DNA from 3 places in the Mesorhizobium sp. BR1-1-13 genome. Region 2 is predicted to be linked to each of the others. Evidence: predicted binding sites of a transcription regulator. Region 2 holds the regulator's gene; each other region holds the start of a gene.
The links. The regulator PhoB, encoded in region 2, activates phosphate uptake and scavenging genes when phosphate is short. The targets are predictions, from matches to a motif close to TGTCATNNANCTGTCAT.
Positions count from the first base shown of each region.

Region 1 (3,276 bases), on a different contig from region 2:
GCGGTCCGCGTCGGCCGAGCCCTCGGTGTAACTCAGCAGCGATTCACGCGCCCATTGGCTGGTAGGCGCCTGCACGGTGTGGGTCGGGTTGTAGTAGCGGTTCGGCTCGTAAGGGCCGTGGTTCTGCAGGCTGACGGCAAAGAAGAACACGGGGGCATCGCTGGCATCGGCCTCGCTGATGATCTCGTCCGTCATCGCCGCGTCGGATGCCAGCGGCCCGCGCTTTTGCATCGGCGGCAGCGTCTCTTCCGATCTGAAGTCGTCGAAGCCGAAATCGGCATAGACCGCGCCGCGGTTCCAGAACCAGTTGGTGCCCGGATGGATGGCGCGCGCCCTGTAGCCCTCCCTCTTCAGGAAAGTCGCCAGCGACGGCGTCGGCGTGCGCACATATTGCTGGTAGGGGATGCTGCCGGCCGGCAGGAAGGCGTTGGAGAAGCCGGTCAGTGCCTCGAACTCGATATTGGCGGTCATGCCGCCGAATTCGGGTGAGAACATGGAGCCCGAACGCAACGCCCGCACGTTGGGGATCGGATCGGGCGTGATGGTGACCCCCGGCAGCTTGGTCGGATCCCAGAAGGATTCGCTCATGACGACGATGATGTCGGGCTTTTCCTGGGGCACCGAGGCGGTCACCTGCGGCCTGTCGATGGCCGCGATCGTCTTTGCCGAATAGCCTGGCGGCGCCGAGACATGCGCCATCGGCACGTTGAGCGCGAAGGCGAGCGCAAAGCCGTTGGAGGCGTAATTCTCCTTCTGGTCCCACATGATCGGGATGATCTGCAGCCGGTCCCGGGTCCAGGAGAAGGTGGCATAGTCCATGATCGAGACGAAGAAGGCGAGCAGCGGCACCGCCAGCGTCAGCCGGGCGAGACGGCCCTTGCGGCTGAGTATCGGCACCTTTCGACGCCAGACCCGCCAGCCATAGATGAGCAGCGACAGGCCGGCGACGATGCCGACAACCATGGCAAGGGCAGTCATCGGGCGGTCACGCACCAGAAGCGGCAGCAGCGCCACGATCTGGCGGGAGTAGAGGAAATCGGTCGGGTAGAGGGGATCGCCGAGATAATGCGATTTCTGATGGCCGATGAAAGCCAGCGAGAGCGTCAGCGGCGCGACGATCATCAGGCTTTGATAGCTGCGGCCGAAAACGGCATCGAGGCCGATCAGAACCAGGGCGAACACCACGATCGTGGTCCAGCCCGGTTTGAGCGGCTGCAGGAAGAAGGAAACCGTGCCGCCGAAGTCGCCGCGCACGATCAATTCGATGGCGAACACCAGGACGGCCGCGATCAGCAGGCTGGTCAGCCCATAGCGTATGGTCGGCCACTTCCGTCCCGGCAGGTAGCCGGTGGAAGGATCGTCTTCCAGAAACTGTGGCGCGGCTTTGCCTGCGCCTTTCGAAATCCTAGCCACTTTAACTTCCCCACCCAGCGACAGACCCGTCACTCGATTGTCATGGAATTGTCACGCAAAGCTAGCGCCTGTGGCGGAAATAAGAAGAGCCAGCAAACGATTCGTGAGCGGTTTTCATCAGGAGTGATCGCCAAAAAGCCTTTTGGAACAGTCACTCGGCCCGCAAAGCTGCCGAGCGGCCGGGCCGAACCGGGCTTGACTTGGCAGGCCGCGTTGCGTCACAGGCAGGAAAATTCGTGTATCAGGCAAGCAGAACCGAGCTTTGGGAGCCCACACATGGCCGTTGCATTCACCTTTCCGGGACAAGGCAGCCAGGCTGTCGGCATGGGCAAGGACCTCGCCGATGCCTTCCCCGAGGCGCGCAGGGTTTTTAGCGAAGTCGACGACGCGCTCGGCCAAAACCTGTCGAAGCTGATCTGGGAAGGGCCGGAAGAGACGCTGACGCTGACCGCCAATGCGCAGCCGGCGCTGATGGCTGTATCGCTGGCCGCGATCAGGGCCTTGGAAGCACGCGGTTTTTCGCTGAAGGACAAGGTCGCTTACGTCGCCGGCCATTCGCTGGGCGAGTATTCGGCGCTCGCCGCCGCCGGCTTCGTCTCGGTTGCCGATGCCGCCAGGCTGCTGCGCATCCGCGGCAATGCCATGCAAGCGGCGGTGCCGGCCGGCGAAGGCGCCATGGCGGCGATCATCGGGCTGGAGCAGGCCGATGTCGAAGCCGCCTGCGCCGAGGCTGCCAAAGGATCGGTCTGCCAGATCGCCAACGACAATGGCGGTGGCCAGCTGGTTATTTCCGGCGCCAAGGCAGCGGTCGAACTGGCCGCCAAACTGTGCACCGAGAAGGGCGCCAAGCGGGCGCTGATGCTGCAGGTCTCCGCGCCCTTCCATTCGGCGCTGATGGCGCCTGCCGCCGAGATCATGCGGGAAGCGCTGGCCGGGGTAACCAAGAACGCGCCTGTCGTGCCGCTCGTCTCCAATGTCACGGTCACTCCGACCAGCGATCCCGAAATCATTGCGCGCCGTCTGTTCGAACAGGTGATCGGCCGCGTGCGCTGGCGCGAGACGGTGGAGTGGTTCGGCGCGAACGGCGTCACCACGCTCTATGAAGTCGGCGCGGGAAAAGTGCTTTCAGGGCTGGCCCGGCGCATAAACCGCGACATCGCCACGACATCGGTCGGAACCGCGGCGGAGGTCGAGGCCGCATTGGCGGCGCTCGGGTGAAGCGCCGCGTGTGAATTTGATGGCGCGGCTTGTATCGCTGAAGATATTCCGTTGGTGATGGCAATCGGACACCGGCACGACGTATACAGATGAGGTTGCTCGCTGAGCTTCCGAAAACCAAAGAGGAAAACACATGTTCGAACTGACCGGCCGCAAGGCACTTGTCACCGGCGCGTCGGGAGGCATCGGCGAGGCGATCGCCAGGGTGTTGCATGCGCAGGGCGCCGTCGTCGGCCTGCACGGCACGCGTATAGAGAAACTGGAGGCGCTGGCCGCCGAACTTGGCGACCGGGTGAAGCTGTTTCCGGCCGACCTGTCGAACCGCGACGAGGTCAAGACGCTGGGCCAGAAAGCGGAGGCCGATCTCGAGGGCGTCGATATCCTGGTCAACAATGCCGGCATCACCAAGGACGGACTGTTCGTGCGCATGTCGGACGCCGACTGGGACAGCGTGCTTGAAGTCAATCTGACTGCCGTGTTCAGGCTGACGCGTGAGCTGACCCATCCGATGATGCGCCGTCGCCACGGCCGCATCATCAACATTACCTCGGTGGTCGGCGTCACCGGCAATCCCGGCCAGACCAACTACTGCGCCTCCAAGGCCGGCATGATCGGTTTTTCCAAATCGCTGGCGCAGGAGATCGC
Region 1 is NZ_JAIUIH010000003.1:548,083-551,358, reverse strand. It holds gene LB533_RS10355 (LTA synthase family protein) at 1-1,413, opposite strand, end outside; gene fabD (ACP S-malonyltransferase) at 1,690-2,631, shown strand; gene fabG (3-oxoacyl-[acyl-carrier-protein] reductase) at 2,765-3,276, shown strand, end outside.
Region 1: the regulator PhoB is predicted to act here: its motif matches at 1,452-1,468, upstream of LB533_RS10355 (LTA synthase family protein).

Region 2 (3,276 bases):
CGCCGATGACCTTGTCCTTCGCCTGCGCGACCGACGCGAGCGTCAGCGACATGGCGACACCCGCCAGGATGGCGGCTGTGAATCTCTTCATCTTAATCCTCCCTGCGCCGCGTATGGCGCGACCAAACAGGCCCTTAGGCCGGCACAAAGGCTCTATTTTTTCGAGCCTCGAAAAAACACTGATCCATCGTCGGAACGCTGTCAACGCCGATTCTGATGTATTTTGATGCCCTCGGGAATTTTTTTCGAGCTCCGGAATAAATAATGACAGCCAAGGCCGGTTCTGCCAGTATCTGACGGTCGTCGGGGCCTGGGGAGAGAACGCGGCGACCGGGAGGATGCGAGGAACATGTCGGTCGGAATCCGCCACGACGATCTGCGCCGACGCAACCGGGCGATGGTGATCGCGGCCGTGCGCCGTGCCGGGCAGCCATCGCGCACCGAGATTGCCGCGACCACCGGGCTCAGCCATTCCACCATATCGGCGATCTCCTCCGACCTGATTGGCGAAGGCATCCTGGCGCAGAGCAAGCCGAGCGAGGCCGGTGCGCTGAAACGCGGCCGGCCGCAGGTCGGCCTCAGCCTCAACCCTGAAGCCGCGGCGGTGATGACCGTGGTGCTGTCGCTGAATTTCCTCTCCGTCGCAGTCATCGACTATGCCGGGCAGGTGATATCTGAAGAGCAGCGCCGGCTGGACACGCTGACCCTGTCGCGCGAGGCGCTGATCGATGAATGCGTGGCCATCGTCAGGCGGCGGTTCGAAGATCCCGACCTCGACGTCGGCAGCATCGCCCGTATCGCGCTGGCGATCCAGGGCATCACCGACACGGATGCGCGCACCATGCTGTGGTCGCCGATCACGCCGCAGACCGACATCGCCTTCGCCGACATACTGGAGACCGAGTTCGGCATTCCCGCCACCATGGAGAACGATTGCAACATGATGGCGGTGGCGCTGCGCTGGCGCGATCCCCAGCGCTACCGCGACGACTTCATCGCCATCCTTTTGTCGCACGGCATCGGCATGGGCCTGGTGTTGAAGGGTGAACTGTTCACCGGCACCCATTCATCCGGAGGCGAGTTCGGCCACATGATCCATCGCCCCGGCGGGGCGCTCTGCCGCTGCGGGCGGCGCGGCTGTGTCGAGGCCTATGCCGGGAACTATGCCATCTGGCGCAACGCTAGGCAGCTTGGCGAGGACACCGAGCCCGTCGACGTCAGCGACGCCGACATGCGCACCCTGGCGGCCTCGGCGCGCGAAAAGGACGGGCCGGAGCGCGAAGCCTACCGCAAGGCCGGCGAGGCGCTGGGCTATGGCCTTGGCAGCCTGTTCGCCCTGATCGATCCGGCGCCGGTCGCCATGGTCGGCGTCAGCGCGGCCGCCTTCGACCTGATCGAGCCGGCATTGCGCGAGGCGATCGCCCAGACCGCCGGCGGCCAGCACTCGAAATCGATTTCCTTCGACACCGAGCCGAACGAACTGCCGCTGATCCGCGAGGGTTGCGCCATGCGCGCGCTGACCTTCGTCGACCAGGAAATTTTCGCGCCGGGGGCACAAGCGAAATCAGGCATAGGCGAGAACGTTGCGTGACATATCCCTAGTCTTCGCGGATCGCATACCCCGCGCCCCGAATGGTGCGGATCACGTCAGGCATGCGGCCATTGTTGACCGCCTTGCGCAGCCGGCCGACATGCACGTCCACCGTGCGCTCGTCGATATAGATCGTTTCGCCCCAGACATTGTCGAGCAGCTGACTGCGCGAGAACACGCGGCCCGGGTGGCGCATCATGAATTCGAGCAGGCGGAACTCGGTCGGCCCGAGCCGGATCTCGCTCTTCTTGCGGTAGACCCGGTGCGATTCACGGTCGAGCACGATGTCGCCGACCTTGAGCACGCTGGACAGAACTTCGGGCTTGGCGCGGCGCAGCAGCGCCTTGACGCGTGCCATGAATTCCGGGGTTGAGAACGGCTTGACTAGATAGTCGTCGGCGCCGGTGGAGAGACCGCGCACCCGGTCGCTTTCCTCGCCGCGCGCCGTCAGCATGATGATCGGCAGCCGCTCGGTCTCGGGCCGCATCCGGAGACGGCGGCAGAGTTCGATGCCGGAAACCGCCGGCACCATCCAGTCGAGCACAAGAAGGTCAGGGACATTCTCCTGCAAGCGGATCTCGGCTTCGTCGCCGCGCGTCACCACCTCGACCTGATAACCCTCCGATTCCAGATTGTAGCGGAGCAGCACACCCAGCGGCTCCTCGTCCTCCACCACCATGATGCGTGGCGCGATCATCGACTGGTCACCCCTGCCGTCACGCCGCTGGCGCCGACATCGCCGTCTCGTCCTGCTTCGGGCGATTGGCGGGCAATTGCGTGCCGGTCAGCACATAATAGGCATTTTCGGCAATGTTGGTCACGTGATCACCGATGCGCTCGAGATTCTTGGCGCAGAACAAAAGATGCGTGCAGGCGGTGATGTTGCGCGGATCCTCCATCATGTAGGTCAGCAGCTCGCGAAACACCGATGTGTATTTGACGTCGATGCGTTCATCGTCGGCGCGCAGCTTGGCAAGTGCCGCGGAATCGCGCGCCGCATACTCCTCGATCACCCCTTGCACCTGGATCAGCACCAGCTGCGCCATGACATCGATGGAGTGCGACAGGTCGCGCGGCGTGGCGGCCAGGCCGACGGTGCCGACGCGCTTGGCGATGTTCTTGGCGAGATCGCCGATGCGTTCGAGATCGCCCGCCATGCGGATCGAGCCGACGACATGGCGCAGATCGTCCGCCATGGGCTGCCGCTTGGCGATCAGGGTGATGGCGCGGTCGTCGAGTTCGCGCTGGCGCGCATCCATGATCGCGTCGTCGGAGACGACGCGCTGGGCGAGCGCGTTGTCGGAATTCAGGAGCGCCTTGGTGGCGCCGCCGACCATCGATGAGGCGAGATCGCCCATGTCGCGGATCAGCCTGCTGATCTGTCCGAGATCTTCGTCAAAGGCTGCGACTGTATGTTCGGCCATGATCTTGGTCCTCGTGTGCGTGGGATCAGCCGAAGCGGCCGGTGATATAGTCCTGCGTGCGCTTCTCGCGGGGCGACGTGAAGATCTTCTCCGTGCGGTCGAACTCGACCAGCTCGCCCAGATACATGAAGGCGGTCTGCTTCGATACGCGCGCCGCCTGCTGCATGTTATGGGTGACGATTACGATCGTATAATCGGCCTGCAGCTCGTCGATCAGTTCCTCGATCTTGGCGGTCGACAGCGGATCGAGTGCCGAGGCAG
Region 2 is NZ_JAIUIH010000001.1:39,403-42,678, forward strand. It holds gene xylF (D-xylose ABC transporter substrate-binding protein) at 1-91, opposite strand, end outside; gene LB533_RS00210 (ROK family protein) at 350-1,591, shown strand; gene phoB (phosphate regulon transcriptional regulator PhoB) at 1,599-2,288, opposite strand; gene phoU (phosphate signaling complex protein PhoU) at 2,308-3,015, opposite strand; gene pstB (phosphate ABC transporter ATP-binding protein PstB) at 3,041-3,276, opposite strand, start outside.

Region 3 (3,276 bases), on a different contig from region 2:
GATCGAGTTGAGATAGGCCGGATCGGCAAGCACCTTGCGGAAATTGGCAAACCAGACGAACCTGCTCCTCAGCCCGAACGGATCCTGCCGCAGCATCGACTGGTAGAGCGCCTGCCCGGCCGGCCAATAGAAGAACACCAGCGTGATGGCAAGTTGCGGCGCCACCAGGAGGTAGGGCAAGACCTTGTTGGGAAAGACGACGCGCGGGGTCAATGCGCCGCTCCAGCATGGAAATAGTCAACCGAACGGCATTCTACGACGCCCTCCTCGGTCCAGCCGGACATCTCCCCGTCTTGGAAGAAGATTGGCAGTTCCTGCGACGGCTGCCATTCAGCCTTGGCAATTTCCGAAACCGGTCGCGACAGCCGATCTCCCCCCTTGAGGGGGAGATGCCCAGCAGGGCGGAAGGGGGCCTCGTGGAGCAAGGATTATAACTCTATACGCCCGCCCGCGCCCTAATTCCCCAGCGCTTCCTTGATCGCCGCGTTACCACGCGTGACCGCATTGTCGAGCGCCTGCTGGGCGGTTTCCTGGCCGGCAAGCATCTTTTCGAACTCCTCGTTCTGGATGTCGCGCACCTGCGGCAGGTTCGGCAACCGCACGCCCTTCGAATTGTCGGTCGGCGCCTTGCCCGTCATCTGCAGGATCGGCGTCTCGCGACCGGGATTCTTGTCGTAGAAGCCGGACTTTTTCGTCGCCTCATAGGCGGCGAGCGTCACCGGCAGATATCCCGATTTCTGGTGCAGATATTCCTGCACATCGGTCTTGGACAGATAGGCGAAGAAGGCCGCGACGCCCTTGTATTCCTCGTCGGACTTGCCGCCGAAGACCCAAAGGCTGGCGCCGCCCGGCGTCGTGTTCTGCGGTGCGCCCTTGGCGTCGCTGTCATAGGGCAACTGGCCGATGCCGTAGTTCATGCCCGACTTGACGATGTCGCCCAGCCCGCCCGAGGATTCGGTGAAGATGCCGCATTCGCCGGCGAGGAATATCTGCTTGGCTTCGGAGGTGCGCCCGCCATATTTGAAGGTGCCGTCCTTGGCCAGATCCGCGAGCGCCTGGAAATGTTTGACGAAGATCGGCGCGTTGATCTTGAGTTCGACATCACCGCCGGCCAGGCCATTCTGCTGCGTGGCCCAAGGCACATCGTTCCACGCCGCGAAGTTTTCCAGGTGAATCCAGGTCAGCCAGGTCGAGGTGTAGCCGCAAGCGGCGGCGCCGCTCGCCTTGATCTTTTTGGCATCCTCCCACACCTCGTTCCAGGTCTTGGGCGGGTTGTTCACGTCGAGACCCGCCTTCTGGAAGATGTCCTTGTTGTAGTAGAGGATCGGCGAGGAGGAGTTGTAGGGGAAGGACAGCATGGTGCCGTCCGGCGTCGAATAATAACCGACGATGCCTGGCAGATACTGGCTCTTGTCAAAGTTCATCCCGGCGCCGGTCAGCACCTCGGCCACTGGCTTGATCGCGTCCCGGGCCGCCATCATCACGCCGGTGCCGACATCGAACACCTGGATGATGTCGGGCGCCTGGCCGGCACGGTAGGCGGCGATGCCGGCATTCAGCGTTTCGGGATAGGTGCCCTTGAAAACCGGAACGATCTGATAGTCGCCCTGGCTGGCGTTGAAATCCTTGGAAATCTTGTCGACGACCTCTGCGTTGGCGCCGGTCATGGCGTGCCACCAGCTGATCTGCGTGACGGCGAAGGCGGAGGTTGTGGAAAGCAGGGTCACGGCGACACCGGCTGCGAAGCCAAAGAACTTCATGTTTCGTCTCCCGTTTTCATTGCTTGTCATTGGCGAAAGGGGCACTCCCGCAATGGCACTATGTGTCGTTCGCGCGCAGCGGACAACGGTTTTGTTGCGGGCAAGCGCACTTCACTTCCGGCTAAAGTAGCGTGGACCTCCGGATAGAAGTGACCGGAAAGGATTGCATAGCGGCTTGCTGTTTGAATTGGTGTACCAGGGACCTGCGTCGAGACGGTCAGCGACCTCACCGACGGACGGTGTCTAACAGCGCATGACAACACTGACATGACAACGCTGAAAAAGGCGTCGGTTTAAAGCTCGGTCGATGCGTTGGAAAATTCCCGTCCCGTGCTCAGCCCGACGGGTTGAGCGCGGCCTCGACAAGCCGCTTGGCGTCCGGCCCCGACCACTCGGCCGGGCCGTTCATATGGGCGATCAGGCAGCCTTCGCCGTCGATCAGCATGGTGACGGGCAGGCCGAGCGCCAGGCCGCGCGTCTTCAAGTCGTTGAACAGCGCCATCGTCGAATCCCGGTAATAGCCGAGCGCCTCGACGCCGGTATCCCTAAGGAACTTCTTCGGCTTCACATCGTCGCCGGCATCGACATTGACGGCGACGACCTGGAACGCATCGCTGCCCTTTTCCTTCTGCAAGGCGTCCAGCGCCGGCATTTCGGCGCGGCATGGCGCGCACCATGTCGCCCACAGATTGAGCAGCACCGTCCTGCCGGCATGGTCGGCGATGGTCATCGGCTTGCCGTCCGGGCCGTTGAAGGCGAGGCCCTTCATCGATTGCGGCGGATCGGCGGGCAAGAGGGCCGCGACCTCGCCGGTGGCGGCAGCGGCGATCTTCTTGGCGCGTTCGCTCTTGGCGGCGCAGGCGACATCGTCGTTGCTGTCGCCCACGGCGACTTGCGGCGCGGCGTTGTTGCCAGACCGGCTCTCGCTGACATATACCGCGACCGCGCCGGCCAGCGCTCCCGCCACCAGGGCGGCGAGGATCAGGCGCGGGGCCGGGAAAAATCTGTTTCCGTCTGCCATTTTCTCAAAACTGCTCCGAAGCACGGGTTTTATAGCCATGAGCGACAAGAAGACCAGCAACCAGATGTGGGGCGGACGATTTGCCTCGGGTCCGGCCGCGATCATGGAAGCGATCAACGCGTCGATCTCGTTCGACCGCAAACTCTACGCGCAGGACATCAGAGGTTCGATCGCCCATAGCGCGATGCTGGCGCAAACGGGCATTATTTCGGCGGCCGATCAAGAAAAAATCGCTCACGGCCTGAACACGATCCTGAAAGAGATCGAGACGGGCACGTTTGAATTCTCGACCAGGCTGGAAGACATCCACATGAATGTCGAGGCCCGCCTCGCCGAGCTGATCGGTCCGGCCGCCGGCCGGCTGCACACGGCCCGCTCTCGCAACGACCAAGTTGCAGTGGACCTCCGGCTCTGGGTCAAGGACGAGTGCTTTCGCGTCGCCGAGGCCTTGAAGGGCCTGATCGGTGCGTTGCTGGAGCGGGCCGAGCAGCACGC
Region 3 is NZ_JAIUIH010000019.1:57,404-60,679, reverse strand. It holds gene ugpA (sn-glycerol-3-phosphate ABC transporter permease UgpA) at 1-213, opposite strand, end outside; gene ugpB (sn-glycerol-3-phosphate ABC transporter substrate-binding protein UgpB) at 456-1,760, opposite strand; gene tlpA (thiol:disulfide interchange protein TlpA) at 2,095-2,781, opposite strand; gene argH (argininosuccinate lyase) at 2,819-3,276, shown strand, end outside.
Region 3: the regulator PhoB is predicted to act here: its motif matches at 2,017-2,033, upstream of ugpB (sn-glycerol-3-phosphate ABC transporter substrate-binding protein UgpB).